DNA from 4 places in the Sporosarcina sp. P29 genome. Region 3 is predicted to be linked to each of the others. Evidence: riboswitches for the same ligand, from Rfam matches in the RefSeq annotation. Region 3 holds a riboswitch; each other region holds the start of a gene.
The links. A riboswitch is a leader RNA that binds a small molecule or an ion and turns the genes downstream of it on or off. The one in region 3 is predicted to bind S-adenosylmethionine.
Positions count from the first base shown of each region.

Region 1 (7,866 bases), on a different contig from region 3:
ATTGTGGTAGTCAAGTTTTTCCGCAAATACTTCGCGAATTTGTTCTCTGTTTTTATGAAGTGCTGGCGCTACGATATGAGAGGGTGGATCATGATCATCTACTTGAAGGATATACTCACCTAAGTCTGTCTCAATGACTTCGCATCCAGCTTCTTCTAGAACATTATTCAGATTGATTTCTTCCGTTACCATGGATTTCGACTTCACAACTTTTTTGCCCTCTTTTTTCTTGATGACATCTCGAATATACTCACTAGCTTCTTCAGCGGTCTTCGCAAAGAATACATGACCACCACGTTGTGAAACATTTTCACTTAGCTGATGTAAATAATAATCTAAATTTTCAAGAACATGCTGACGAATTTCTTCCCCATGTGAACGCCATTCTTCCCAACTACCTAACTCCTCTGCAGCATCGAGTCTTCTTCCATGCAAACGTTCTTGTGCGCTCGCCACTGCCTGCCTCATGAAATCATCTGAAATATTATCCTTTGTACGATCTGTAAAGTTTTTCTTACTGAACTTCATCGCCATTGCTATCACCTCACTTTTTTTGATTTACTCATGACTATTCAATACTTGCGCGATATGCATAACACGGATAGGCTTGCCTACACGTTCTGCTCGTCCGCCAATATTCATCAGGCAACCACAGTCCGCCCCAATTAAATAATCTGCTTCAGTCGCCATGGCACTATTCACCTTCTCATCTACCATTTGTTCAGAGATATCTCCCATCTTCACGGAGAATGTTCCGCCAAATCCACAACAATTATGTGCATTGGGTAAAGGGATCATTTCGAGTCCTTCCACTTGATTCAATAGCTTTCTTGGTTCTTCACTTGCGCCTAGTAATCTCGTCATATGGCAAGACGGATGATAAGTGGCCTTTCCCATCAATTTAGCTCCAACGTTTTCCACTTGCAATACATTGACAAGAAACTGAGTGAACTCATACGTTTTATCTGCCAACTCTTGCGCTCTTGGTAACCAATTGGGATCATCTTTGAATACATCAGGATACAATTTAAACATGGTGGCACAAGATCCTGAAGGCGTGACAACATACTCCGCATTTTCAAATGCCTTGATCATATTCTTCATTGCCGATTTGGAATTTTCTACATAACCGCTGTTATAAGCAGGCTGTCCGCAGCAAACTTGCCCCTTTGGAAACGATAATTCACAGCCTTGTCTTTCCAATACTTCTACCATGTCTTTGCCGGCTTCTGCATAAAACATGTCTACAAGACATGTGATAAATAAGCTAACCTTCATTTCACTTCACCTCTTCGCTAAAATATTTCACACAGTCAACAGGTCATCAGATGACTAATATTTTACATAGCATACTACAAAGATTTGTTCATTGACAGAGCATTCATTTATTTCGCTATAAAAAAATCGCTCAAAAGAAAATGAGTGAGTAATGTTATTCTTTTACTGACTTCCAATGATCTATTAGAACAGACTCCACATTCAGAAGATGGGCTTGCATAGTACTAGACGCAATTTCTGGTTGCTGTGATTTAATCGCTAAAAATATGGCCTCATGCTCATCATGCAAACGATCTACTGTCGCAGTCTCCGAATAAAGGCAAATACGACGTGTCTCTCTCATCGATTCACTCATTAGTCCTGCCACTTGGCTCAACAAATTTACCAATAATGGATTTTTTGTTGCTTCTGCGATTGCAAAATGGAAGTCTAGATCCGCTTTTTCACCTAGCAAAATATCCCCGGCATGCTTTTTCATTTCATTGAGTGCAGTTTCCATCTTTTTTAAATCGTATACTGTACGGGATTCGGCTGCATTTGCTGCGGCTCCGGTCTCAACTATTTTTCTCACAGCTAACAAATGTTGAATATCCTGTTGATTCATGAGCATGGCACTCTGTAACGGAAAGATCATATCGACGGATGAAAACTCCTTGACATATGTTCCCTCTCCTTGTCGCATTTCTATAAGCCCTCTAGCACGTAATGTTGATAAGGCTTCGCGAATTGTTGATCTGCCAACTGTAAAGTTTTCAGCCAGTTGCTGTACAGAATCTAATTTATCACCCGGCTTTAACTCTCCAGATTGAATGGAGTCTAATAAACTATCCGCCACTTCTTCATATATTTTCTTCTGTTTAATTTGCTTATATTTCATGTTGCTCACTCCGTCCTATCACTTATCAAGCTCGATTTCTCCAGTTGCAGCAAGTTACTTTTATGTTCCATACCATCACGATAGCCTGACAATCCTCCACTTTTTGAAATCACACGGTGACAAGGCACCGCGATCAATATCGGATTTTTGCCTATTGCAGATGCTACAGCCCGAACAGAAGATACTTTTCCTATTTGTTCTGCAATTTTCGAATAAGTTACGATTTCACCATATGGTATTCGTTGTAGTGCTTCCCATACTTGCAGTTGAAAGGGTGTTCCCTTTAAATCAAGCGACAGCTCTGAAAAACCAGTAGCTTTCCCTGAAAAATACTCTATGAACCGACTCGTATAGACTTCAAGCTTTGTTTCATCTTCCTTTAATTCTTTATTATCAAATCGCTTAGTCCAATCCTTCATATGTTCCAAACTTTTTTCGGCAAGTCCCACGTAGCAAAGTCCTTTTTCTGTAGCAGCTAGTGTCACTGTCCATTCGTCGAAATCAAATTGTGTCCAATAAACCAGTATGTTCACTCCCCTTTATCCGAATAACTTTAAGCCGACTGCACCGAGAATAATGAGTGATAAAAAGAAGAGACGTTTGATGCTAGCAGATTCTTTAAAAATCAAAATCCCCATCAATACGGCTCCTGCTGCTCCTAACCCTGTCCATACCGCATAAGCTGTACTCATCTGAATTTCACGCATCGCAAGTGATAGAAAAACAAAGCCGAAACCAAATATCCCCACAATAAGTAACAATCTTTTAATTGAACGCTTCTGTAAATAATAATTAATACTTACCACACCGAAAATCTCCCCGAGACTCGCAATAGCCAAGTACACCCAAGCCATTGTCAGCTACCTCCTTCTGTATCCGCTTTTTCATCTGTAGTCAACTTAATGCCGATTACCCCAATGACGATTAATCCGATGAATGTCAGCGTAACCCATGTGAAGCCTGCTTGAAAGATGAATATATCCACTAAAAGGATTGCAGCGGCACCTGATCCGGTAAAAACTGCGTATACCGTCCCGGAAGGTAATTTTTCACATGCTTTAATAATGAAATAAAAACTGAAAACAATTGCCACACCGGTTCCAGTCCATTGAATAACTGTTTCAGAGTAACGAAGACCGACTACCCAGAAAATCTCTATAATAGCCGCCAGCGCGACATACCCCCAAGCCAAATTAAAAATCTCCTTTCCATCGTGAAGAGTATCTATAAGTATAGCAAATCTTTTACTGAAACAAAAAATCATCGAATGACGATAAAAGGGAACTTGCATCTAGTATATCTGCATGATAGAATAAATCCGTCAACAGTTTTGCCTATATTGTGAATATTCTTATCGAGAGAGACGGAGGGATAGGCCCAGCGATGTCTCAGCAACCAGCCCCAGGCACGGTGCTAATTCCAAGGGTGACACCACCTTGAAGATGAGAATACTGTATACACTTGTATGTTCGAGGGCCTATTCGAAAAGAAGAGGTTCTTTTTTATTTTTCTGGGGGGATGGATATTCATGACAAACAACGGATTAGAAACTAGATTAGTACAACTTGGAAATCACAGTGATGAGAAAACCGGAGCAGTAAATACGCCGATTTACTTGTCGACAGCATACCATCATGAAGGTCTGGGCAAATCTACTGGATATGATTACACACGTACAAAAAACCCTACGCGTTCTGTCTTAGAGGATGGAATTGCAAACTTGGAATCCGGTGATCAAGGATATGCGTGCAGTTCTGGAATGGCAGCCATTCAACTAATTTTATCTTTATTTAAGACAGATTCAGAACTATTAGCGCCTGAAGACCTATATGGCGGTACGTATCGCTTATTTAATCAATATGAAGAGACGTACAATGTGAAGACGCGATACTTATCGTTCGATGATGTTTCAGAAGTCGAGCAAGCGATTACTAATCGCACAAAAGCGATCTTCTTGGAAACACCCACCAATCCATTAATGCAAAACATAGCAATCAGTACGTATGCGGAATTGGCAAAAAAACATGGTTTATTGCTAATTGTCGACAATACGTTCTTAACACCCTATTTCCAGCGACCTATTGAAGAAGGTGCAGATATTGTCATTCATAGTGCAACGAAATATATCGGGGGACATAATGACGTACTAGCAGGTTTAGTCGTCGCAAAGGGTGAGGAATTATGCGAACGCCTATTTACTAACCATAATGCGATTGGAGCTACATTGTCTCCCCTTGACTCATGGCTTGTCGTTCGCGGTCTAAAAACATTGCACTTACGTATGAAACAACATGACGCGAATGCGAAAGCAATGGTATCTTATTTAGAACAAGAACCACTCATTGTCGATGTGCTCTACGCTGGTATTGGGGGTATGTTGTCATTCCGTGTACAGAATAGCGAGTGGGTGGGACCATTCCTTGAAAACATGAACCTTATTTCATTCGCTGAAAGTTTGGGTGGTGTGGAAAGCTTTATCACGTATCCAACTACACAGACACATATGGATATTCCATTGGAAGAACGTAATCGCCGTGGAGTGGACGACCGTCTACTACGTTTCTCGGTTGGAGTCGAAGATGTAGACGATTTGATTGCTGATGTGAAACAAGCTCTTTATGCTGCAAAAGAAGTAGTCGAAGGCATAAAAGTTCAATAATAGTAAACAGTACAACTCGAACCGTCAGCTTAACTATGACAGTTCGAGTTTTTTATGTAGTCAAAGCAATGAAGCTAAACCTTTCAATAGTTAGACATTAAAGTATATAATAAAAAAGAACATACGAATACTATTGGAGGCGATATTGTTGAAACGTTTAGAAAATAAAGTAGCAGTAGTAACTGGCGCTGGTTCTGGGATTGGACGAGAAATTGCTGTACTGTATGCCCGTGAAGGCGCAAAGCTTATCATCGCAGATATGAATATGGAAGGTGCGGAAGAAACTGTCCAGACGATCAAAAGTACTGGCGGTGAAGCGCTAGCAGTTAAAACCAACGTGACAGTTGAGGAAGATGTACAAAAAATGATTGATACAGCAGTTGAGCGATTCGGTACTCTTGATATTCTAGTGAACAATGCTGGGATTATGGACAATATGTACTCTGCGGCTACAGTGACAGATGAAGTATGGGACAAAGTATTGGCAATCAACACAACAGGTGTGATGCGTGCAACTCGTAAAGCATTAGCTATCTTCGAAGAAAAAAAGTCAGGGGTTATCGTCAACATGGCTTCTATCTCAGCAGTGACAGGTGGTAGAGGTGGTTTTGCTTACACCGCTTCAAAGCATGCGGTCGCAGGGATGACAAAAAGCGTTGCTTCTCAATACGGTCCATTAAACATCCGCTGTAACGCAATTGCCCCAGCGCAAATACCGACTAATATCACAAACAGTTTGACTCAACCGGATGAATTCGGCATGAAGCAAGCTCTAAGGGGCGTAAACATGATGAGCCGTCCGGGAACTAAGGAAGAAATTGCAAACATTGCACTATTCCTTGCATCAGATGAATCCTCTTATGTTAACGGCGTTGTCATGGAAGCTGACAATGGATGGTCTGCATATTAAGGTTATGTATTTCAAGAAAAATCTTTGGGAATATCTAATGAAAATCATACAAAAAAGCATCCAAAATTTCGGATGCTTTTTCGTCTATTAATGAGCTTGCTGCCATTTCTTCTTTTCGCTTGCATAGACGACCGCTGCAGGTGCCGCTATAAATGCGAGTGCCGCCACTCCAGCGAGCATTCCTGCCAGTTCTTTACTTCCAAATGAAAATCCTGCTACTGTACCTAATGCAATCCCTGCTAATACCGCCCATGCAACAATCTTATACATAGTAGATCCCCAACCTTTCCATTGTAAGACGCGATCGTCTCTCCGATTTATTCGTTGCTTTTAGCATACTCTCATTGAGAACCTTTTTCAAGTACAATTGAGAATCTTTTTCAACGAATGTGAAATTGTATTGTTATCGTATGTTGTAAGCGGCGTTTTAATGTTAAGAAGGCATAAAAAAACCGCCAAGGCTTTTACACCTTGACGGTCGAAACAATTATTATTTCTCTAGAAGTTTAAGTGATTCACGATTAAATGCCGGAATATCATCAGGTGTGCGGCTTGTTACGAGTTGGTTCTGACAAACTACTACTTCTTTGTCCGCGTATTTTGCACCTGCATATTCCATATCTACACGAATAGACGTGTATCCTGTGGCATCGCGTCCTTCAAGTGCTTTCGCTGTGATGAGCAATTGTGGGCCGTGACAAATTGCGAATACAGGTTTTTCTGCATCCATAAATTCTTTGACAAATTTTACGAAACGATCATCTGCACGCAAAATGTCAGGTGAAAATCCGCCCGGAATAAACAAAGCATCATAATCCGATGATTTAGCGTCAGCAATTGCTTTATCAATTTTCACTTTTGTATTTTCTTTCATCCCTGTTACTTCAGTTCCCGCTTCCGCGCCAATCACTTCTACTTCATGTCCAGCTTCTTTGTACGCTGTAGCCGGTTTCATATATTCTGAGTCCTCAAACATATCTCCAAGTACTGTCGCTATTTTAGCCATAGTGCTTACCACTCCTTATGTGATGTACTGTATATACTATTCCACATTACAAAGTGTCTAAACATCATCTACGATTTAGTTCTACTTCAGAGTACAGGCTTTACAGAAACCAAGCATGGCAATAAGCTTTGAATAGACATAATATATGGCGCAATCTCTGCCTTTTCAGCACGATCGGGGTAAACTATAGTCCCACCAATTTTATAATAACAGTGCAGAGTCATTCATCTAAAAGAATATTCCGATAATGACTAGTATAGCGATAATAATACCACCGACTTGTCCGATTACAGCAGATGAAACGATGGGTTTCTTTTGAAATATATCAATCAGCTCAATATCTTCACGAAGCTGTTTCACCTCTTTACGAAGTACATCCACTTCTTGATTCAACGTACTGATTTCCTCTGCCTGTCTTGTAACGAGTTGTTGTTTTTCTGAGTTGTTTTCATGCGGTTCCATACATGACCACCCCTTGTCTTTTCATTTCTATACGTTCTATTATACGTTTTAGTTTCAACAAACAGAAGAACTTTCCATTTGCATTTCCTCTTTTCCGGGTGTAAGATAAATCTACAAGCTGTATTGTTCGTATGACATTAAGTTTTAACCTTTAAGCTGTAAAAGGGAGTTTATTACGAAACGGAAATGGCATGCTGGATTCCTTTTAGCAATTCAGACATACAGGAACGTTTTCCGCAAACACCCACTTTGAGGAGTGGTGGTTTAAAACTTTCTATGACTAAGTACGGCAAACACGGCTTACATAAACAGAGAAAAACCTTCCATACTTGTATGGAAGGTTTTTTGTTTTGTATGTGAAATCATTTAATAAGAGAAGCTAACTTATTGCGATCAAAAAAATACCTACGTAAAGATGAAAAATGCTTTATCTTCATTTAAGAAATTAAGCTACGCTGCGACAAGCTTCCGCACATTTCCGACATGCTTCAGCACACTGTTTGCAGTGATCATGATCGTGTTTCCCACATTCTTCAGCACACTGCTCACAAATTTCCGCACATAGTTGCAAGACATTTTCTGTAAATGGACTTTGTCGAGTAATCGACTGGATTGCATATGAACAAATGTCAGCACACTCTCGATCGAGTCGAATGCAGTCCGCCATCATACGA
Region 1 is NZ_PDYX01000009.1:102,904-110,769, reverse strand. It holds gene CSV68_RS09985 (LutB/LldF family L-lactate oxidation iron-sulfur protein) at 1-534, opposite strand, end outside; gene CSV68_RS09980 ((Fe-S)-binding protein) at 559-1,278, opposite strand; gene CSV68_RS09975 (FadR/GntR family transcriptional regulator) at 1,433-2,155, opposite strand; gene CSV68_RS09970 (methylated-DNA--[protein]-cysteine S-methyltransferase) at 2,161-2,688, opposite strand; gene CSV68_RS09965 (DMT family transporter) at 2,695-3,009, opposite strand; gene CSV68_RS09960 (DMT family transporter) at 3,012-3,347, opposite strand; SAM riboswitch class I at 3,504-3,604, shown strand; gene CSV68_RS09955 (methionine biosynthesis PLP-dependent protein) at 3,684-4,814, shown strand; gene CSV68_RS09950 (glucose 1-dehydrogenase) at 4,963-5,724, shown strand; gene CSV68_RS09945 (hypothetical protein) at 5,812-5,994, opposite strand; gene CSV68_RS09940 (type 1 glutamine amidotransferase domain-containing protein) at 6,215-6,730, opposite strand; gene CSV68_RS09935 (hypothetical protein) at 6,959-7,192, opposite strand; RNA gene ssrS (6S RNA) at 7,305-7,498, shown strand; gene CSV68_RS09925 (four-helix bundle copper-binding protein) at 7,638-7,866, opposite strand, start outside.
Region 1: it holds a riboswitch for S-adenosylmethionine, as region 3 does, so the genes downstream of both, CSV68_RS09955 (methionine biosynthesis PLP-dependent protein) here and metA (homoserine O-acetyltransferase MetA) in region 3, are expected to answer to the same signal.

Region 2 (7,866 bases), on a different contig from region 3:
TCATGTCAGTTCGCGATACAACCTAATTCGCATATTGACTTTGACTATCTTTGATTAATTATAAGTGCTATGAGGCTTTCTTGCAAAAACTTTGCTCATAACTGATCACTGTCCTATTCTTGTGCAGCAGATCTCTCTATACCTAGCCGATCCCGGAATAATTGTGCACGAAGTATATCTCGTTCATCAGATGTTAATTCCGCTTCCGCATATTGTTGGAGAAATCCTGGTTGCATGAAAATCATCAATTCATTCAAGACGGTCATATCAATATTTTCAATGATACCTAAATCAATACCCAAACGGACATCAGACAAACATTTTGCCGCTTCTGCTGACGGCAAGATCCGCGAATGAGTCAATGTACCAAGTGCCCTAAATAATCTATTCTCCAAGTGAACTTCCGACTTAGCCAATAATAATTCACGAGATTTCTTTTCATGCGCAATCAGGCGCTTAGAGATACTTTCCAGATCTTTCAAGATTTCCTCTTCTGATTTGCCAAGTGTGATTTGATTGGAAACTTGATAAATATTACCGAGTGCTTCACTGCCCTCTCCATAACTTCCACGTACAACCATCCCAAGCCTGGATATCGCAGGAATAATTCGCTCGATTTGCTTAGTGATGGTTAATGCAGGTAAATGCATCATGACAGACGCGCGCATTCCCGTACCTGTGTTGGATGGACAACTTGTTAAATAGCCGAATGTTTCATCGAAAGCATAGTTCAAATTCACTTCCAGCTCGCTATCTACTCGATCAGCATGTTCGTACGCCTGATCTATTTGAAAGCCTGGATAAATACATTGAATGCGAATATGATCTTCTTCATTCACCATAATACTAATTTTTTCGTCTTCCGACAGCAAAACCGATCCATGTTTTTCAGGATTGATCAACTGCGGACTGACTAAATGTTTCTCAACTAAAATTTGTCTTTCCAGTGGTGATAAATCTTCCATTGTCGTGCCTGTAAAGTGGTGATCTTGCATCGTCTCGACCGCTTGATTCAACGCTTCGCTTACGCGGTTTGCATCTTCCTGCGAAGCACTTATTGGAAATAGATGATCACGCAAATTACGAGCCAGCCTGATCCTTGTGGATAAGACGATATCAGCATGCTCACCTTCCGCTACCATCCAGCCTGTGAGTTCCTGTTTGATGAATTTTTCAAATGACATGTTGATCATCACCCCCATCGGACAGTTGCTCTTTCACTTGGTTCGCCTCATCACGTAAAGTGGCCGCTTCTTCAAAACGTTCATTTTCTACGGCTTCCCGCATTTTTGTACGGATATCTTCAAGCTTTTTCTTTAAAGCAAATCGTTCATTAAGTGAAACAGGGATTTTTCCACGGTGCTGAGTATGTCCATTATGCAATTTCGCAAACACTCGTGGTAGCTGCCCCCTAAATGTTTCGTAACATTCTGCACAGCCAAACTTTCCGATATCAAGGAAACGATGGAAGGTCAAATCGCAATTCGGACATTTTGGACCATCCGGCAATCTCTCATCGGCTTTTTGTTCTGAAAATAATTCTGATCCGCCCAACCAGTGTGCTAGAAATTGTTGAATGGATAACGGCTCCTGATCCGGACTAAAAGAAAATGTTTGTGAGTAAAACGCACATTTATCACATAAATGACGCTCTGTTACACCATTAGATGTTTCTTGTTTAAACACTACAGTAGCTGGTCGTTCCTTACAGTTTTCACAAAGCATGGAGATTCACCTCATTCTATCTCTTCATAAATTAATGTAACTAACATAGCGCGAAGAATACGCGAACGTAATGCATCCCGCTCAGGTAACATATAACGCAAAGTAGCACGGCCCACTGCGGCAAGCATCAGCTTAGCCTCACGTTCTGTAATGACTTCTTCTTCAATTAAACGGATAATGACATCTTCCGCCATTGTAGAGGATGCTTCACTTTCTAAAATCCCCAACGCTTGTTCAAGTAAGTCCTTTCGGGAGTTCGTACGCACCCTGTAAATCCGTATGTAGCCTCCGCCCCCCCGCTTAGACTCTACGGCGTAGCCTCTTTCGACGGTAAACCGGGTTTTGATCACGTAGTTGATCTGTGATGGTACGCATTGGAATTTCTCAGCAATCTCGTTTCTTTTGATTTCAATAGAAGCACTATCTTCCTCTTCTATAATCGACTTCAAATATCCTTCTATAATGTCAGAAATATTACGCATCTCGTCACCTCGTTTCGCTCGTTCATCTAGTTGACTTTGACTATCTTTGACTTGATTGTATCGCAGAAATTAGGCGGGATGCAATTCATTTGTTTATATGTATACCTTATTACGTTGAAAGGAAACCTGTTGCTAGGTTGTCACATTAGGCTATTGATTATTCAATGAATCACCTGACAAAAAAACTAGGTGAGTTGGTAAGTGCCGTTGATCGATGCTCTAGATGGATACTTTCCACTTACGATTACCTACTATACTCTTCTTACATAGAATACTGTCTGCATAATAAAAGACCGAAGAACAAATCCTTCTAGCGGATTGTCTTCAGTCATAGTGTATACAAACTCTTTCTTCTTTTCTCTTTATATAGTGATAGGTTCTTTGCGCAACGGTTCGAGGTCGACTTCGAAGCCCATATCTTCAAGCATTTTTTGATCTTGATCATTTTCTTGACCAGCTGTTGTGAGATAATCGCCGACGAAGATAGAGTTTGCGGCGTAGAGGCCTAGTGGTTGAAGACTTCTAAGATTAACTTCACGTCCACCGGAGATGCGGATTTCTTTGCTAGGGTTGATATAGCGGAATAGACACAGGACTTTCAAACAGTAGCGTGGGTCCAGTTCTGATGTTCCTTCTAACGGTGTTCCATCCACCGCGTGCAGGAAGTTTACAGGTATGGAATCTGCGTCCAATTCGCGTAAGCTACGCGCCATAGAGATGATGTCTTGCTTTGTTTCACGCATGCCGACAATGACGCCTGAACATGGAGATATGCCTGCTTCTTTAGCCAATCCTACAGTGTTAACACGATCATCGTATGTATGCGATGTCGTTATACTTTCGTGATGCTCTGCGGATGTGTTTAAGTTGTGGTTGTAGCGATCTACTCCCGCCTCTTTCAAACGAGTTGCTTGTCCAGGTTTCAAAATACCTAAGCAAGCACATACCGTCATTCCTTTGTGTTTTTCTTTAATCTGTTTAACAGAGTCAATAACTATGTCCAGTTCACTTTCACGCGGTCCCCGTCCGCTCGCTACGATGCAATAGGTACCAGCTTTATTAGCAGCAGCACGTTCTGCACCTTCTAGTATTTCTTCCGATTTCATCATCGCATACTTTTCGACAGGCGCTTTTGAAATGATGGATTGTGCGCAATAACCACAGTTCTCCGGACATAATCCTGATTTCGTATTGATAATCATATTCAACTTTACTTTATTTCCGAAGTAATGCGATCGAATCGAGTATGTTGCGTGCAATAGTAATAGTAAATCCTCGTCTGGGCTATTCAATATTGCGAGTGCTTCCTCGTCAGTTACTTCATGCCCTTCCAGCACTTGAGTAGCTAGTTTTTGGTAATTCATTATAGTGTACGCCTCACTTTCAAGTGTTTTGACATTCTAAACGCGAATATGCCTGACAGTACAGCTAGAATTAGATCTTTTGGCAGCGGAGGCATCATCCATAACCATGCAATTTTGTAGGTAAACACGTCGGGTGCAGCAGCCCACATCTTGTACGCAACATACATCCAGCTCGTACCTAGTATGTAGTTGATTGCCGTAGCAACTAGTGCCGCGGTTATAAAAGCAGGCAGAGTCTTATTTCGCTCGACAATTTTTCCAGCTACATAAGCGATTAAAATAAAGGTGAGAATAAAGCCAAACGTCGGACTTAAGATTTGACCGAAACCGCCTGAAAATTTAGCGAAGACGGGTGCACCTGCTAGTCCTATTAACATATAGACCGTCATAGACAACGCACCTAGACGGCTACCAAGTAATAGTCCTGATAAGATCGCGAAAAACGTTTGCAATGTAATGGGTACCCCACCAACTACTAAAAATGGCACGAAGGATGTAATATTTGCTCCAATCATCATTAATGATGCAAACATCCCGCTGTATACAATAGTTAATGCACTGAACCTACTTACCGGTCGTCTCTCTGTCGCTATTGCCACCATGTCACCTCTTTTTATATTAGTTACCATAAAAATAATAACGGTTAACTCATAATACGTCAACACTATTTATTTTTAAGTTAACCTTAAAAAGTGAATAAAAAAAAGACTGCAGCACAAATGCTGACAGCCTACTTCTTTTCATCAATCTGTTCTTCTTTTTCTTTACGGAATAAAACGCTTGAGATTAAACCACTGAATATAGCAGCCGCAATTGTAATGTACACACGCATATCATAAGCAACTTCTTCATAACTGTTACCTATCATGATCCAAGCAAGTGTACCTACAAGAACAGCGATTGGAAATGAGTATTTAAAGAATCGCATAATTCCTCACCTTTTCGAGTTGTTTCTTTGATTTTAGCATATATACCACAATTTCTCTATGCACTAACCCTGCACTATGAACTTCACCAAACGTTCACTTGACGATATCTAACAAAGCCGCTATGATGTGGTTAGAATAATCTAAATAGTTGAATAAGAAACATATCTTATCAAGAGAAGCCGAGGGACTGGCCCGACGACGCTTCAGCAACCAGCCATTTTGGCAAGGTGCTACTTCCAGCAGTCTGTCAAATTGGCACTCTGAAAAGATGAGAGGGAACTAGTCATTGAGATTACAAAGCCTTCTAATACACTTGAAGGCTTTTTTTGATTAGAAAAAGCAAAGGGGAGATGGAGTTATGTCATTGCTAGAGAAACTACAAACGAACGTCTTAACGGCTGATGGTGCAATGGGGACGATTTTATATTCTTACGGAATTGATTATTGCTATGAAGAACTAAACATAGAGAAGCCTGAAATTATAGAGCAAATTCACCAAGACTACATCTCGGCCGGTGCAGATATCATACAAACGAATACTTACAGCGCTAATGCGAATAAATTAGCTCGCTACGGCTTAGAAAGTCATGTGACGGAATTCAATAAGGCCGCCATTCAAATCGCAAAACGCGCAGCCGCACCTGGGGGACAATTTGTTCTAGGAACAATTGGTGGCGTGCGCGGAATACGTAAAAGTGATGCTACATTGGATGAAATAGAAAAAGTCGTACTAGAACAAGCCAATGCATTATTGGCAGGTGATCCAGATGGTCTTCTACTAGAGACATATTACGACTTCGAGGAGTTATCATCTGTAGTTACCACGTTAAAGAAAATCACAGATGTTCCATTGATCGCACAAGTGTCTATGCATGATCCTGGCGTATTACAGAACGGACTTTCATTAAATGATGCACTTCATCAACTTGAATCGCTTGGAGCAGATATCGTAGGCGTTAACTGTCGCTTGGGCCCTTACCACACGATTCAAGCATTTGATAACGTAACATTACCTGAAAAAGCATTTTTATCGGCATATCCAAACGCCAGTCTATTAGATGTAGAAGACGGACGTATAGTCTATGAGTCAGAAGCAGAATACTTCGGACGCGCTGCTGTATTACTTCGCGATCAAGGTGTTCGGTTGATCGGTGGATGTTGCGGAACAACACCTAAGCATATTAAAGCAGCCAAAACACAGTTAGCGCGACTAGCACCTATCACAAAAAAAGTCGTGCAACCGACAAAACCTATCGTGATTCATGAAGCGGGACCTACAAAACATCAACCTCTTCACGAAAAAGCCAAAACAGAGCGAACGGTAATTGTAGAGCTAGATACACCTCGCCACTTGGAAACAGAAGAGTATATTAAGGGCGCAAATGTGTTATATGACGCAGGCGTTGACGCTATAACAATGGCAGATAATTCACTTGCCTCCCCTCGTATCAGCAACATGGCGATGGGCTCGATCGTTAAGATGCAACATAATATCCGCCCGCTTGTACATTTAACGTGCCGTGATCATAATCTTATCGGCTTACAATCACATTTGATGGGGCTCGATGCATTAGGCATTCACGATATCTTAGCCGTAACAGGCGATCCGACAAAAGTTGGCGACTTCCCTGGCGCTACAAGCGTCTACGATGTTTCCAGCATGGAGTTATTACAATTGATTAAGAAATTGAATGAAGGCATTTCATTCTCCGGTAAGCCATTACGCAAGAAGGCCAACTTCTCTATTTCAGCGGCTTTCAATCCGAACGTACGTGTAATCGATCGAGCTGTACAACGACTTGAGAAGAAAATTGAAGCGGGCGCAGACTATTTCATCACGCAGCCAGTTTACACAAAAGAAAAGATTATCGATGTATATGAAGCTACAAAACACTTGGATACACCAATCTTCATCGGTATCATGCCATTGACAAATATACGAAATGCAGAGTTCCTACATCACGAAGTGCCGGGCATCAAGCTTTCAGAAGATGTGTTGGAAAGGATGCGTGAATGTGGAGAAGACCGTGAAAGATCAACTCAAACAGGACTGGAAATCGCAAAAGAATTGATTGATACTGCAGCTCAGTATTTTAATGGGTTGTATCTCATCACACCATTCCTTCGTTACGATATGACATTAGAGTTGTATGAGTATATTAAGGAAATAGACCAGCAGAAGGAGAGGGAATTATCACATGCAGAGACATCCTATTGAAGAACAACTAGACAAACGAATCCTTATTATTGATGGCGCGATGGGGACGATGCTGCAAGCGGAAGATTTCTCAACGGAAGACTTTGGTGGAGAAGAATACGATGGATGTAACGAATACATGAGCGTTTTACGCCCAGACATTTTAGAGAAAATTCACGATGAGTACTTAGAAGCTGGTGCCGATATTATTTGTACGAATACATTTGGTGGTACCCCCCTTGTATTGAATGAATTTTCACTTGGTCATCGTGCGGATGAAATTAATGCAAAGTCTGTGGAAATTGCAAAAAAGAGTGCAGCAAAGTTCTCCACACCAGACTGGCCACGTTTTGTCGCAGGCGCGATCGGGCCTACGACAAAGACGCTTTCCGTTACTGGCGGCATTACATTTGATGAACTATCTCATGACTTCTACGTTCAAGCAAAGGCACTTGTCGAAGCAGGTAGTGACTTGATTCTAATGGAAACGAGTCAGGATATGCTGAACGTTAAAGCCGGAACGATCGGTATTAAAAAAGCGTTCGAAGAGCTTGGACGCGAAATCCCTATTATGATTTCAGGCACAATCGAACCTATGGGTACAACACTTGCAGGACAAAGTATTGAAGCATTCTATATTTCCATTGAACACGTTCAACCTCTTTCGGTTGGGTTGAACTGCGCAACAGGGCCTGAATTTATGACAGACCATTTACGCTCATTATCAGAATTAGCGACAGGCTATGTTACATGCTATCCAAACGCTGGATTGCCCGACGCAGAAGGACATTACCATGAATCACCCGAGTCCCTATCAAAAAAGCTCGTAGGCTTTGCCGAGAAAGGCTGGTTGAATATGGTTGGCGGGTGCTGCGGTACGACGCCCGACCATATTCGCGCAATTAGGGAAGCAGTGAAAGATCTAAAGCCCCGTCAAATGGCGGAGCCTCATGGCCATGCAGTTTCAGGTATTGAACCCTTACTCTATGACGATACTATGCGTCCTCTATTAATTGGTGAACGCACAAACGTTATTGGTTCGCGTAAATTCAAGCAGCTTATAGTAGAAGAGAAATTTGAAGAAGCTTCTGAAATCGCACGTGCACAAGTAAAACGCGGAGCGCACGTATTGGATATTTGTCTTGCGAATCCCGACCGCGATGAATTGC
Region 2 is NZ_PDYX01000005.1:152,499-160,364, forward strand. It holds gene mcsB (protein-arginine kinase McsB) at 114-1,184, opposite strand; gene CSV68_RS06805 (UvrB/UvrC motif-containing protein) at 1,174-1,725, opposite strand; gene CSV68_RS06810 (CtsR family transcriptional regulator) at 1,737-2,207, opposite strand; gene bioB (biotin synthase BioB) at 2,570-3,571, opposite strand; gene CSV68_RS06820 (biotin transporter BioY) at 3,571-4,173, opposite strand; gene CSV68_RS06825 (hypothetical protein) at 4,302-4,499, opposite strand; SAM riboswitch class I at 4,664-4,775, shown strand; gene CSV68_RS06830 (bifunctional homocysteine S-methyltransferase/methylenetetrahydrofolate reductase) at 4,859-6,718, shown strand; gene metH (methionine synthase) at 6,699-7,866, shown strand, end outside.
Region 2: it holds a riboswitch for S-adenosylmethionine, as region 3 does, so the genes downstream of both, CSV68_RS06830 (bifunctional homocysteine S-methyltransferase/methylenetetrahydrofolate reductase) here and metA (homoserine O-acetyltransferase MetA) in region 3, are expected to answer to the same signal.

Region 3 (7,866 bases):
GCGCCATGACAAAGAAAACAAGTACAATTCGATCATTCCTGGGAGCGAACCTACTCCTCATCATGACTTTTGCTTTCCTACCTGCTTTACTCGTAAATCCAGATATGGATATGTTCCAAAGTGCTATGAAATTATTAAATAACGAGTGAGAACTCATATGACAGAGCCTTTCCTTTTTCTTAAGGAAAGGCTCCTATATTTATAGCTTGCGAATAGTAAACCGATCTTCTAATAACAACCAATTTTGCGGGAATGCAAGGCCGAGTTTCCAGTACATGATCCCTCGCAACTTGAACTTCTTCAGCAAGTTAAACTTCTCGTTGATGCTTCGTGCATCCTCAAACCACACTGCATGTTCGGTTCCTTGTTCATCATAATACGTATAATGTGGCGCTTGGGCTAATGCATCGTATTCTATAGCGACATTCTGCTCGATTGCCAAATTGGTCGCCATCCGTGGACTTAATGCCCTGGCGGCTTTACTGTCCGATTGACCAAATGGTGCTGTCCAATCATAACCGTATAGATTTTGACCTAAAAAAACTTTTTCATTCGGGATTTGACTTACAGCATATTCCACTACTTTCGTGACTGGACCGATTGGACTCACAGCTTGTGGTGCACTATACGTATATCCCCATTCATACGTCATCAATACAACGAAATCTACAATCTCTCCATGCACTTTATAATCATGGGCACCATAAATACCTGTAGTTACTTCCCCTGCTTTTGGTGCAAGTGCTGTGGAAATCGTCAAGCCAGCTTTATGGATTTGATCGCGCGCATTTCGTAATAATTGATTATATAATTCCCGATCTTCAGGGAATAATAACTCAAAATCGAAGTGAATATCCCCATAACCGATTTCTTTTGCTATTTCAATGGCACTTTGAATCATCTGGTTCTGTGCCGCTTGATTGGTAAAAATCACATGCGCTAAATCTGCACTGAATGAATAATCTTCTAAATTTGTCACAACTAGCATATTTACTACACCTGCGTTTTTTGCGATAGTCGGAATATCAGCGAGTGCCGGTGCTTTGAGCGATCCATCACGTTGTACTTCATAGCTGAACATCGCAAGATACGTTAGACCGTCCACACGGTCACGAACTTCTGCCAGCATATCTTGACTGACAGGATTACGCGGTTCTACATATAATAATGAATCAATCAATGTTTTCTCTTCTTGTGGTATATACAAACGCTGACCAATCATTAACCTTCTAGTAGGGTCAATTGCATTAATTTCCGCCAAGCGTGCGACTGTTAAACCGTATTTTTGTGCAATTGTATATAGGCTATCTCCAGGTCGCACCCAGTAATAAGAACCTATTATTGGAATGACAAGCGCTTGTCCTACAGCTAATCGTATATCACTTTCTAATTCATTTACTTCGGCTATTTGCTCGTATGGCACACCGTATATGTTACCAATTTTATATAAACTCTCACCTTGCGAAACTACATGAATCTGCATGTATCTCCACTACCCTTCTTGAGTTCTATCCTTATGATATGTTAGTGCGTTACGAACTATGCATGAGTGGTGAATGTCATTTCATATGTATAAAATTTCGATGACTCCACATAATACTCTCGATGCACATGACTCTTAAAGGAGGAAATATATTTGACAAATCAATTCGAAACATCTCAAAACATGCAAGGCGGAGCGGTTCCCCCATCGATGAATCACGGTGGACATGAGTTATTTGATGTCAAAGAGGTTTTAAGCGCTACTCTTGGAGCATTGAACCAAGCGATGATTTTACGTCCACATGTCCAAGATCCAGAACTTCTCGATATTCTTGATCGACAATACCGATTCACGCTGGATGAGTACAATATCCTTGTCGAAAGTTTTAAGACTGGAAAAGACCCTTCACATCCTACACAGCGCTATCAAATGAAAGCAGGCAGCGATTTCATTTACGGGATGAAAGAAAAAGCACCGTCTAAACCTATTCAATCTACAGGTGAAATCAATGATGAAATCATCTCCGGCTTTTTGCTAGGCGCTACAAAAGAAGGCGCTACAGGCAAAACCGCTGCTTCATTAGAAGTATGTAATCCAGTCGTCCGCCGTGTACTTGCAGATTCTGTGCCCAACTGTATAGAGATGGCATACGAATTGTCCATTTACCAAAACAAGCATCAGTATTATCAAGTTCCACAATTAAATGATCAGGATATGAATATGTTGCTTAATTCTTTTGCATCTTTTCAAGGTCAACCCGGTATGCCGAATAACCTTCAATAAGTTAACGATTCAAGCAGATGGAGTTTTTCTCCATCTGCTTTTTGCTTTTACACTCGTTATATTTGTATACTATGTAGAAGAATACAATAGAGGAGTGTCTATATGAAAGTTGCGATCTTTGATTTTGATGGTACGTTGTACACTAAAGAAACCTTTAAATTACTCATGGAACAATTAAAGAATCATCCTACGTACAAGCAGCATTATAGAAAGTTCTATCGTTCGATATTACCACTTTACATTCGCTATAAATTAAAGATACTGCCTGAATCTGTTATGAAAGAGCGCTCGATGCACATTTATCTTAAAGCCTTAGACTCACTGACGATAACGGAACTTCAAGAGTTTTTTAAAAGCATGCATACCGTAATGTTGCCGGACTTCAATGAACAAGTCATTAATCGACTGGCAAAGCATCGTAGTGACGGATACCATGTCTTGCTCGTTTCTGGAGCCTACACTCCTTTCTTAAAAGCAGTTACAAGTCACCTGACATTTGATCAAATTATTGGCACAGATATCCCTTCAAATGGCGAACAACTCGCTATGGATCAGCCCTTATTACATATTCAAGGTACACGTAAAAATGAACAAATTTACCAAGCACTACATGGAGAAACTATCGACTGGGTCAATAGCTATGCCTATGGAGACAGCATTTCCGACCTTCCAGTCTTAGAGAAAGTTGGCTTCCCTGTGGCAGTTCGTCCAGATGAAAAACTTACTGCTGTGGCCAAACAAAGAAATTGGGAAATATTATAAAAAAACGCGAAGAGCTCTGATAGTTTCAGAGCTCTTCACGTTAAGTGGATTTTAATGTATTAATATATAAACTACCATCTGTCTGAATTTCTGCATAGAGAACATGCTCAGGCTTAGAAATCCCCTGCTTTTTTAATTGTTCTGTTAGCCACGTATCGGTCAATTGAAGTTCCCGCATATTCTTTTCTTCTACTTTCCCGTTAGTAATGATTTCAGTTGGAATATATTTTGGCGGTGGTGATGGGGCTTTGACATCTTTCTTTGTCGCATACTTCTCGCCTGCATTTAGCATGACACTCAAATTACCATTCGTTTCGAATATCGCGTAATTTACATCCTTCATTGAAAATACCGACTGCTCTCGTAACATCATATTTAGATCATTGAAACTTAACCGTAATTTACGCATGGAACCTTCTAGAATTTTTCCATTCTGAATGACAATCATTGGTTTATCATCAAGTAATACGCGAAGCTTGATGGATTTGAATGATAAAAAGTTAGCAATGATCGTTAACACTGCCCATAAAACCATTCCATACAAACCATTTAAGAAAGGTGTTTCCGACTCTCCTGCCAAGTTGGCTGCAATCGAACCGATTGTAATACCTGTCACATAATGAAAGAAAGTCAATTGAGACACTTGTTTCTTCCCCATGAAACGCGCCAAGATTAACAGTACAATAAATGAAATCACCGTTCGTAAAGTCATTTCCCAAAAAGCCAATTCCCAAAATTCATCTATGTTCACTGCATACACCTCCAGTATTCGGAGTATGTGCAAATTATAGCAATTTATACAGCAATTCTTTTAACTCCAGTTATAAGGTGTTTTCTGGTAGACATAGTAATTGAGCCAATTGGAAAATAATAAATGCGTGTGGGAACGCCATGTATTCATAGGTTCTTTTGATGGATCATCATTTGGATAATAATTTACAGGAATATCAATATCGGCACCTTTTTCTACATCTCGAGAATATTCATCTCCCAACGTGTGTGCATCGTACTCTAAATGTCCAGTTACCATAATATGCTTTGCATCATTTGAGATCACGATGAATGCACCTGCCTCTTCAGAAGATGAGAGAAGAGTCAAATCGGGATGATTCTTTATCTCTTCTAATGAAACACCCGTATGGCGTGAGTGTGGCGCTACAAATACATCATTGAATCCGCGTGCCAAATTCACTGTCGGATCGGTAATGTCATGTGAAAATACTCCAAAACACTTCTTTGTCAATTCGAACTTATCAATTCCGTAATGATGATAAAGCGCTGCTTGAGCACCCCAGCAAATATGCAGAACAGATGTAACATTCGTTTTTGTCCATTCCATGATTTCTTCCAACTCTTGCCAATAGACTACATCTTCAAATTGTAGAAGCTCAATTGGGGCACCTGTAATAATCATACCGTCAAAACGACGATTTTTGACATGTTCAAAAGTAGTATAGAAGGTTTCTAGATGGGTCTGACTGACGTTTTTCGAAACATAGGTAGCTGTATTAAGGAACGTGACATTTACTTGTAAAGGTGTATTGCCAAGCAATCGAAGCAATTGTAACTCGGTCTTCTCTTTTTCAGGCATTAAGTTCAAAATCAATATGTTAATTGGACGGATATCCTGTGTGATCGCACGTTCTTCATCCATAATAAAGATTTTTTCTTCTTTCAGTAATTCTCCTGCTGGTAGATGTTTTGGTATGTTAATCGGCATGCTATTTCCCCCTTGACGTTCTTTTATTACTATTTCTATACAAAAAAGCCCTCAATTCTCTTAGATAAGAAAATGAGGGTTGACCGTTCATCGTTCTTATCTCTCAAGACAACAATCTTGTTGGAGGTAGCACCTTCCTGTATGCACAGAGGTTGCTGAAGCTTCATCAGGCCAAATCCCTCAGCTTCTCTTGATAAGAAATATTTAATTACTGACTATTATAGCATTAATAATTTAATTGTATAGCAGAATTATCAAATTGTTCTGCGCATTCAAGCTTTGTAAATTGTAGATAGTATTTTTTGGTGTATAATAGAAAATACCAATTACTTTTCTTCGAGGAGGAGCTTATGAAGTCTTTAGGTATTGTTCGAAAAGTTGATCATCTCGGGAGGATTGTCATTCCAAAAGAACTTCGAAATTCTTTGTCGATCGATAAGGGTGATCCGATTGAAATTTTCGTAGAAGATGATAGAATCATTTTGAGAAAATATCAGGTTAACAGAGCGTGTTTTATCACCGGTGATGTGATGGATGAAAACAAACAATTGTCAAACGGTCTATACATCAGTCCACGAGGCGCAAAAATCCTTATAGAGCAACTGAAAGATTTCACATAACATAAGACTTAAAAGCTTATGCTAGAATATCTTTTTATAAAAAAGAGAACTGAAACCAACTTTTACAGTTGTCTTCAGTTCTCTTGTTAAATTGCTCCAATATTCCCTCATGGAGAATCAATGCGTTACGTTAGACTATTAATAAACTCTTCGATCTCTTCTTTAGTTTTATGGTTTTTACTAACGAAACGGCCTGTTTCTGTTCCTTCGCTGAATGCCACGAAACTAGGAATACCGAATATATCCAACTGACTACAAAGATCTATAAATTCATCTCGATCAATCGAAACAAATTCATACTCTGCAAATTCTTTTTCTAGTGTCGGTAAGAATGGTTCTATCACTCTGCAATCGGGACACCAGTCTGCAGTGAATAAGAAAATCACTCTTTCTTGTTGTTTAAGTTGCTCAAATTGCTCTAGAGATTCTAATTTTCTCAATTTCCAACACTCCTCTAACTGAATAGTATAAGCTCACTATAACACTCTTACCTGCACTTTTCCCCTTCAGACGACTTAGGCTATTTCCTACCACTTAGTTCAATTCAAGTTGTTTTTTTATAATTAACCGCCCAAACACGAACGTTCACAAATAATTCAATAACTACGTTCGCGTTTGACAGTTTTTCGTTTTTTCTGGAAAAGCAATTGACAATAGTTTTTGACGTGTTATGATTAATTCTAAATTAATAGTTGTTAAACAATTTTGACGAAGAGATACCTTCCTAAAAAGAATTTTCCAGAGAGCTGACGCAGTGGTGAAAGTTAGCAAATTCCGCGGTTGGGGGCACTTCCGAATTGATTAGCTGAACATCTAGTAGGCTGATCCGTCACGTGCACGTTACGCATGCTGAATGAAGGCTGCAATTGCAGCGAAACAAGGGTGGTACCGCGTTAGTTTATCGAGCTTTTCGCCCCTTACTTATACGTAAGGGATGGAAGGCTTTTTTATTTTACCTTTAAGGGGGGTAGCACGAAACATACATATACGGTCAATTGCTTCACATTTTTCCAAACAAAAACACTACAAACAATCGAAGGAGAGAATGAATATTATGGCTTTTAAAATACTTATTAGTGACCCACTTAGCGAGGATGGAATTTTCCCATTACGACAAGCAGAAGGATTTGAAATTGTAATGGAAACTGACATGACACCCGATCAGTTGAAAGTACGTATCAAAGATTTCGATGCACTATTAGTTCGTAGTCAGACGACAGTTACAAAAGAATTGCTCGAAGCAGCTGATCAATTAAAGATTATCGGTCGTGCAGGTGTAGGTGTTGATAATATTGATTTGGACGCAGCTACCGAAAAAGGAATTATTGTTGTGAATGCTCCTGACGGTAACACAAACTCTGCAGCTGAGCACACAGTCGCAATGATGATGTCTATGGCACGCAAAATCCCTCAAGCTTTCAACTCGTTGAAGAACAATAAATGGGATAGAAAGTCATTCCTTGGTGTAGAATTGAAAGACAAAACTTTGGGAATCATCGGGCTTGGCCGTATCGGTGCTGAAGTTGCAAGACGGGCAAGAGGACAACGTATGAACGTAGTGGCATATGACCCGTACCTAACGGAAGATGTTGCAAAGAAATTAGGTATTGAAATTGGAACAGTTGATGAAGTGCTTAAAGTAGCGGACTTCATTACAGTTCACACACCTTTACTAAAAGAAACGCGTAGAATGATCAATAAAGAGGCATTCGAGAAAATGAAAGACGGCGTACAAATTATCAACTGTGCACGCGGTGGAATCATTGATGAAGATGCACTTTACGATGCAATCGTTGCCGGTAAAGTAGCGGGTGCAGCATTGGACGTATTCGAAGAAGAGCCATTCCTTGACCACAAATTATTAACTTTACCAGAAGTAATTGCGACTCCACACTTAGGAGCGAGTACATTCGAAGCACAGGAATCAGTAGCGGTCGACGTAAGCCGTGATGTAGTGAACTTCTTGACAATAGGATCTGTTCGTAACCCAGTAAACTTGCCGTCTGTTTCTCGTGATGTGTTGGCAAAAATCGAGCCTTTCTTCGATCTGACAGAGAAATTGGGTATGTTCTTATCACAAATCCAAAACTCAGTTATACATGAAATCAATATTCAATATGCTGGTGAATTGGCAAACTACGATGTACGCGCATTAACGCGTAACACAGTCAAAGGTATTTTGAAGCGTAATCTTGGAGAAACTGTCAATGATGTAAACGCGAAGTTATTAGCCGATCGTTATGGCATCAAAGTGAACGAGCAAAAGACAACTACTGGAAAAGGTTTCTTGAACTTGATCACAGTAGAAATTGTTACTGAAAAAGGTATTCGCAAAGTAGCGGGTACACTACTAAACGGGCTTGGCGCACGTATTGTAAAAGTAGACGATTATGTAGTAGATGTGATTCCAAGCGGTCATTTATTATTTATCCGCCACATGGACCAACCAGGAGCAATCGGTCGTGTAGGTACACTTCTAGCAGAAGAGAATATCAACA
Region 3 is NZ_PDYX01000001.1:315,427-323,292, forward strand. It holds gene CSV68_RS17275 (hypothetical protein) at 6-149, shown strand; gene CSV68_RS01490 (LysM peptidoglycan-binding domain-containing protein) at 200-1,483, opposite strand; gene CSV68_RS01495 (spore coat protein) at 1,631-2,266, shown strand; gene CSV68_RS01500 (HAD family hydrolase) at 2,369-3,028, shown strand; gene CSV68_RS01505 (YetF domain-containing protein) at 3,069-3,773, opposite strand; gene metA (homoserine O-acetyltransferase MetA) at 3,840-4,748, opposite strand; SAM riboswitch class I at 4,842-4,948, opposite strand; gene CSV68_RS01515 (AbrB/MazE/SpoVT family DNA-binding domain-containing protein) at 5,099-5,368, shown strand; gene CSV68_RS01520 (thioredoxin family protein) at 5,494-5,808, opposite strand; gene serA (phosphoglycerate dehydrogenase) at 6,423-7,866, shown strand, end outside.

Region 4 (7,866 bases), on a different contig from region 3:
CCAATAAAAGGAGGTTCAATATATGGCTTATCAACCAGATACAAAGGAGACTGCAGAACTTATTCAACAACTTGTATCCATTCCAAGCCCTTCAGGATATACGAAACAAGTGATTTCGTTTGTAGAAACCTTCTTACAAGAATATAATGTAAAAACAAAACGCAACCGTAAAGGTGGGTTAATCGCTACACTACCAGGTAAAAACGACAAAGAGCACCGAATGTTGACAGCTCACGTGGATACACTGGGTGCGATGGTCAAGGAAGTGAAAAGTAACGGTCGTCTGAAGCTCGATTTAATCGGTGGCTACCACTACAATTCAATTGAAGGCGAATATTGTAAGATCCACACAGCTTCGGGCGAGACTTTTACGGGAACAATTTTGCTTCATCAGACATCTGTTCACGTTTACAAAAACGCTGGTACAGCAGAACGCAATCAAGTTAATATGGAAGTTCGTATCGATGCAAAAGTGAATACAGCAGAGGGTATTCGTGCACTTGGTATCGAGGTAGGAGATTTCATCTCATTGGAGCCACGCGTGGAAGTCACTGAGAGCGGCTATATTAAGTCCCGCCACTTGGATGACAAAGCAAGTGTCGCGATGCTGTTGCAGCTCATTAAACATATCCAAGTCGAAAGTATAGAATTGCCTTACACGACACACTTCCTTATATCGAATAATGAAGAAATTGGTTATGGTGGTAACTCAAATATTACTGAAGAAACCGTCGAGTATGTAGCAGTCGATATGGGGGCCATGGGTGACGGTCAGACCACAGACGAATACACGGTATCCATTTGCGCCAAAGACTCTAGTGGCCCGTACCATTACGGACTGCGTAATCACCTAGTGGAGCTGGCAAAACAACACAACATCGGGTACAAAATCGATATGTATCCACATTACGGATCTGATGCATCTGCCGCTATTAAGGCAGGACACGACATCATCCATGGCTTGATTGGACCGGGAATTGACTCTTCCCATGCGTTTGAACGTACACATGAGGATTCTTTAAAGAATACTTTACAATTGATCTATCATTATGTACTATCCGATCTTCAACGCTATTAAAAATGTACTAAAGGTACTGGGCATTTGAAGCTTCAGTATCTTTTCAATTGATTGACATTTGACATGAAATAACAAATAATAGTAAGAAAGCGCTTTCAATTAAATTAGTAATGAATATCAAATACAGCGAGAACGGTTCCACTTTTTCATATGGAACGGTTTTCTTTAGGGAGCAATCACAAATGGCATTCACGAGTTTAAACCAACTGATCGAGCATGCAGAACAGGATCATACGCCGATTTATGAGCTAATGATTCAATCTGAAATCAAGCAAAAAAGCATGCAGAGAGACACTATCATCAAGAAAATGTCAGAACAATTTACGGTAATGGAAGAAGCTGTTCGCAAAGGAACGACTACATCTGTCATGTCACGCACCGGACTAACGGGCGGCGATGGACAGCGCTTATATGATTATGCGAAAAAGGGAAATTCATTTGTTCATCCTTCTACACTTAATACCGCAGCAAACGCACTGGCAGTATCTGAAGTAAATGCGAATATGGGAAGAATCGTTGCAACGCCTACTGCGGGATCGGCAGGAATCTTACCTGCTGTTCTAGTGCATGCGCTTGATACGGGCAAGTACACCCGCGAACAAATTGTTTTATCTATGTTCACAGCATCTGCGCTAGGGTTGGTCATCGCAAATCGCGCTTCTATTTCAGGAGCCGCGGGAGGATGCCAAGCGGAAGTCGGTTCTGCTACCGCAATGGCGGCAGGTACATTGGTAGAACTAGCTGGCGGCACACCTGACCAAGTCGGTCACGCAATAGGTATCGCACTGAAAAACTCATTGGGGCTAGTTTGTGATCCGGTGGCAGGTCTAGTAGAAATTCCATGTATCATTCGAAATGGACTGCATGCTATCACAGCTGAAGCTGCCGCAGATATGGCGATGGCAGGGGTTGTAAGTATCATCCCTCCAGACGAAGTAATTCACGTTATGCACGAAGTAGGACAGAACATGCCAGAATCACTGCGCGAAACTGGAATCGGTGGACTTGCTGGTACGCCCACGGGTCAAAAACTGAAAACCCAAGTATTTGGTAAAGACAAAGAGCAAAAAGCAAAAAGCAGTGGTGCACCAGCTAAATATCAAAGCGCCTATGAAATCATCGGCCCTGTCATGATTGGTCCATCAAGCTCACACACTGCTGGAGCTGTTCGAATTGGGAATGTTGCACATCAGCTTTTGAATGAGCAACCTATTCGTGCGAAGTTTTCATTAATGGGTTCTTTCGCCACTACTTATCAAGGACATGGTACCGACTTAGCGCTTCTGGCTGGTGTCATGGGTTACAATACAACCGATGAAAGAATTCCGAACGCTAAAGAACTTGCGAACGAAACAGGTTTGGAATATGAATTCACGAAACGCGTGCTGGGTAGCTATCATCCAAACACCGTACTTGTGGAGTTAACAGGATTGACCAACACAATAAAAGTTCTCGCCAGTTCACTTGGTGGAGGTAAAATTGAAGTACAGGAACTCGATGATTATCCATTAAAGTTCTCAGGCGAACGTCCAGCACTATTGATTCGCCATACCGATCAAAAAGGAGTCATCGCCGACCTTTTAAGTATTCTCTCGAGAAAAGGAATCAATATTGCCCGTATGGCGAATGAACGGTTTGCAATTGACGGCCCCGCTATTACGATTTGTGAAATCGACGGCTCAGTGGACGAGGAAATGCTTGCAGAGTTAAAACGCGATGTACCTATTATTGATGATATTGTATTGGTAGAAACAGAATAATTCTGCAGTAAAATACCAGACGTGAAGACACTTTCTATTGTCTTCACGCCTGGTATATTTTTTGCATTGCTACTATCTAGTTGTATATTACTTTTCCATCCAAGCTGGTTTGCCGAAACCTTTAAATTCGGATTCGATTATTTCTAGAAATTGCTCAGATTCTACTACTTCAATAATATCTTTCGCAAATTGCTTATCTACATTATCTGTTTTCACAGCTACCACATTACGGAACTTATCCGGCATATCTTCTAAAGCTAGTGCGTCTAATAAATCCATATTTGCTGCAATAGCAAAGTTACCAGGTACTGCTGCCAAATCAGATCCCTCAACTGAACGTGGTAATTGCCCTGCCTCAACCGGCTGAATCACTAAGTTCTTCGGGTTCTCTGTGATATCTTTTTCAGATGCCGTTAATTGGTCAATTTCTTCATCCATTTTCACTAACCCTACATCTTCCAATACATATAACGTTCTCGCTGCGTTCACTGGATCATTTGGAATAGTAATAGTTGACCCATCTTCAATTTCCTCAAGAGACTTATATTTGTTTGAATAGATACCTAATGGCGCTGTCGGTACTATAATTAACTCAGAAAGTTCCATATTGTTTTCTTTCTCGAAGTTTTCCAAGTACGTAATGTTTTGGAATAAGTTCGCATCAATATCTCCACTGTCCAACGAAATATTCGGCTGAATATAGTCGCTGAATTCTGTTATTTTAACAGTATATCCCTTTTCCTCAAGTGCTGGTTGAATGGCTTTTTTTAACATGTCACTATAAGGGCCTGCTGTTGCACCAAAATGAATATTTTTATCGTCATCCGATTTTTCGGTAGACTTTTCTCCTCCACAAGCTGCCAATGCCGCAACCAGCGCAGTAAGAATGAATGCCAGTACTAGTTTCTTCATAAATCCATCTCTCCCCTATTATCTTTTATCTATCATTTTTGAAAAACGGTCTCCACCAAATTGAATCAACTGCACTAGCACTATTAAAATGGCGACGGTAACTAGCATAATACTGTCATCATATCGGTAATAGCCGAAACGAATGGCCAAGTCTCCAATTCCTCCACCACCAACAAATCCAGCCATTGCTGAATAGGCAACTAAGTTAATTAACGTCAGTGTAAGTCCTTGGATAATACTCGACTTAGATTCAGGTAGTAGCACATTCCAAATAATCATCCATGGTGAAGCACCCGTTGAAATGGCTGCTTCTATAACCCCTTTGTCTATTTCACGCATGGACGTCTCAACAATCCTCGCAAAGAAAGGAATCGCTGCAACAGAAAGCGATACACTTGCAGCTGCCGGTCCAATCGTATTTCCAACGATTAGTTTCGTCAATGGTATTAGGGCTACAAGTAGAATAATGAATGGAATCGAGCGAATAATGTTGACGAAAAATCCAACAACCGAATTAATTGCACGGTTCTCTAAAAATAGTCCTTTATCTGTTGTAAATAATAGAACACCAAGCGGCAACCCAATGATCAGCGCAATCGAAAGGGAGATGCCGATCATATAAAGTGTTTCACCAAATGCTTTCATAATATCCGGCATAAGTTCCATGATGTGGGCTAGATCAAACATGTTGTCGGATCACCTCCACTTGTGCGTTTTGTTCAAGTATGTATGCAATCGCTTGCTCTACTTCTTCATGTTCACCTTGTAATTCCATTAAGAAAATCCCAAGTGCTCGTTCTTGAATATATTCAATCGATCCATGCAGGAAGTTTCCTTTGACTCTATACTTCTGCATTGTATCGGAAATCACACCCTCCATCGCTACTTCACCTTTAAATGTGATTTTTATCAGTGTACCGACCAAATTAGATATGACAGCTTCAGGGATGTCATAAGATACTACACTGCTAATAAACTCCTTTGTCAAAGGTTGAACCGGGTTAGAAAAGATGTCATACACCTGTCCTTCTTCAATAACTTTACCATCCTGCATAATCGCCATGCGATCACAAATCTCTTTTACCACATTCATCTCATGCGTAATTAACACAATGGTAATATTCAATTCTTTATTGATCTTTTTCAACAATCGTAATATAGACATCGTCGTGTTAGGGTCCAGTGCAGATGTCGCTTCATCACAAAGCAAAACGGATGGATTATTGGCTAAGGCTCTCGCAATACCAACGCGTTGCTTCTGCCCCCCGCTCAACTGCGCGGGATATACATTGCGTTTTTCAGACAGTCCCACCATTTCCAGTAGTTCCATTACACGAATTTCTATTTTATCTGACGGCATTTTGGCTGCCTGTAAAGCAAATGCGACATTTTCGAAAATCGTCTTTTGGCTTATTAAATAAAAGTGCTGAAATATCATTCCAATCTTCAAGCGCGCCTGCCGAAGTTGAACTCCTGATAGTTTTGTTAAATTCACATCATTAATTAAGATCGTGCCGCTCGTTGGTTTTTCCAACAAATTCAAACAGCGTATGAGAGAACTTTTTCCCGCTCCTGAATAACCGACAATACCAAATATTTCTCCAGTCTCGATGTCTAGTGATACATCATCTACACCTTTTACCACTCTTTCTTTTGTCTGATATACCTTAGACAAATGTTGAATTTGGATCATGTTCTCACTTCTTTCTACATTCAAGTAAATAATAATAATTAATTGATGGCATTAACACTTCTCTTTAAATTAAAAAAATTCTTTCATTTTCTAAATGAAAGAATTACTGAAATATTCTCAGCTTATCTCTCAGATGGAAAACCATGCTGTAGGATTTGGCACCTTCCTCGATTCATTCAAGGGGTTGCTGGACTTCAACGGGCCTTTTCCCTCAGTCACTCTTGATAAGAGATTGATATTAAATTATATGCGTAAAACATATACTAATCTGAATTAATAAAACTGTCAAGGTGAATAACGACAATTCAACAGAATATCCGACTTTTTCTATCAACTTTGTTTATTGCACTCAATTTTTGCAATCATCTGGAATCGAATAGTAAACCTTCTATTGAAAAGTCTAGTATGATCTATGTATACTTAACGCAAATACCCTATCAAAGAAAGAAGGAATAAACTATGGCATTGTCCAACCGGTTACAGAATCTCCCTCCGCATTTCTTTACGATATTATTAAATAAAGTAGAAAAGGCTATGGATGAAGGCAGAGATGTGATTAATCTAGGGCGTGGAAATCCTGATCAGCCGACACCTCCTCATATTATTAAAGCGTTGCAAGAAGCTGTTGAAGATCCAGCGACACATGGTTACTCTCCATTCAGAGGGACTCTTGCTTTAAAACAAGCAGTCGCTGAATATTATCAGCGTGAATACGATGTCACGATTGACCCTGAAACTGAAGTTGCGGTACTAGGCGGCACAAAAATTGGTGTTGTAGAACTACCTTTAGCTATTATGAATGAAGGAGACCTATTATTGCTGCCAGACCCTGGTTATCCCGATTACTTGTCAGGTGTAAGTTTAGCCGGCATTCGATATGATACGATGCCGTTACGTAAGGAAAATGAATTTCTTCCTGATTACGATGAACTAACCGATGATCAGAAAAAAGATGCTAAATTAATGTACTTAAACTATCCTAGTAATCCTACAGGCGTCACAGCAACTCCCGAGTTTTATGAAAAAACTGTAGCATTTGCTAAAGAAAATCAGATTGCTGTCTTACAAGATTTTGCATATGGAGGCATTGGTTTCGAGAGTGAGAAACCTATAAGTTTCTTACAAACAGAAGGGGCAAAAGAAGTCGGCATTGAAATGCTGTCCCTCTCCAAAATGTATAATATGGCAGGCTGGCGTGTTGGGTTTGCCGTTGGTAACTCTGAAATAATTGAAGCTTTAAATGTATTGCAAGACCATTTATTCACTAGTATCTTCCCAGCAGTTCAACGTGCCGCAATTGAAGCATTGACGGGACCTCAACAATGCGTTGAAGAGTTAGTGGCTCTCTATCAAGGTCGCCTGACAGTATTGCTAACGGAGTGCGAACGCATCGGTTGGGATGTCACAGCTCCAACCGGCTCATTTTTCGCTTGGCTACCTGTCCCAGAAGGCTTTACAAGCGAAACTTTCGCCGATTTATTACTGGATAAAGCAGACGTCGCAGTATCACCAGGGAACGGATTTGGTGTTCATGGAGAAGGATATATTCGTGTTGGGTTGTTAGAAAGTGAAGAACGGTTGCAAGAAGCGGTTCGTCGTATTGAAAAGCTCGGTTTATTTAAATAAGAACATGTAATTGCACCTAACATCCATTATTCAAAAAGCCTCCTTACTCATCCCAGTATTTCTGGAATGGTAAGGAGGCTTTCACATGTCTAAAATCATTTTCGTTACAGGCTTTTCTGAAATATATTAATCGAGGTCTGCGTTGTCCAGTAGTGCACGCACTTCATCTGTCGTATTCGTGCTCATCAATTCATTTCGAAGTTCGGCTGCTCCACGGAACCCTTTAATGTAAATCTTGAAGAAACGACGTAGTGGTTTAAATAGTCGAGGTTCAAGTTCTGTCGAGTATTTATCAAAGAGGTCCAAGTGTAGACGCAAAAGATCCAGCAACTCTTTATGATCATGCTCTTTCTTCTCTTTTTCAAATGCAAACGGATTATGAAATATTCCACGTCCTATCATAACCCCATCCACACCGTACTTCTCCACAAGCTCCATACCCATTTGACGATCAAGAATATCCCCGTTGATCGTCAGCAATGTGTCGGGCGCTATTTCATCACGAAGCTTTTTGATTTCAGGAATCAATTCCCAATGTGCATTGCCGTTACTCATTTCCTTACGAGTACGGAGATGGATCGAAAGGTTCGCGATATCTTGCTCCAGTACATGTCTGAGCCATGTGCGCCACTCTTCAATGTCAGTGTAGCCAAGACGCGTCTTGACACTGACAGGTAATCCTCCAGCTTTTGCAGCTTGAATAATTGCCGCGGCAGTTTCAGGATGGTTAATCAGCCCACTGCCCTTACCTTTTGTTGCAACGTTCGGCACAGGGCATCCCATATTAATATCCAATC
Region 4 is NZ_PDYX01000009.1:18,564-26,429, reverse strand. It holds gene CSV68_RS09525 (M42 family metallopeptidase) at 23-1,078, shown strand; gene sdaAA (L-serine ammonia-lyase, iron-sulfur-dependent, subunit alpha) at 1,261-2,838, shown strand; gene CSV68_RS09515 (MetQ/NlpA family ABC transporter substrate-binding protein) at 2,926-3,750, opposite strand; gene CSV68_RS09510 (methionine ABC transporter permease) at 3,769-4,437, opposite strand; gene CSV68_RS09505 (methionine ABC transporter ATP-binding protein) at 4,430-5,443, opposite strand; SAM riboswitch class I at 5,563-5,674, opposite strand; gene CSV68_RS09500 (pyridoxal phosphate-dependent aminotransferase) at 5,903-7,069, shown strand; gene CSV68_RS09495 (tRNA dihydrouridine synthase) at 7,196-7,866, opposite strand, start outside.
Region 4: it holds a riboswitch for S-adenosylmethionine, as region 3 does, so the genes downstream of both, CSV68_RS09505 (methionine ABC transporter ATP-binding protein) here and metA (homoserine O-acetyltransferase MetA) in region 3, are expected to answer to the same signal.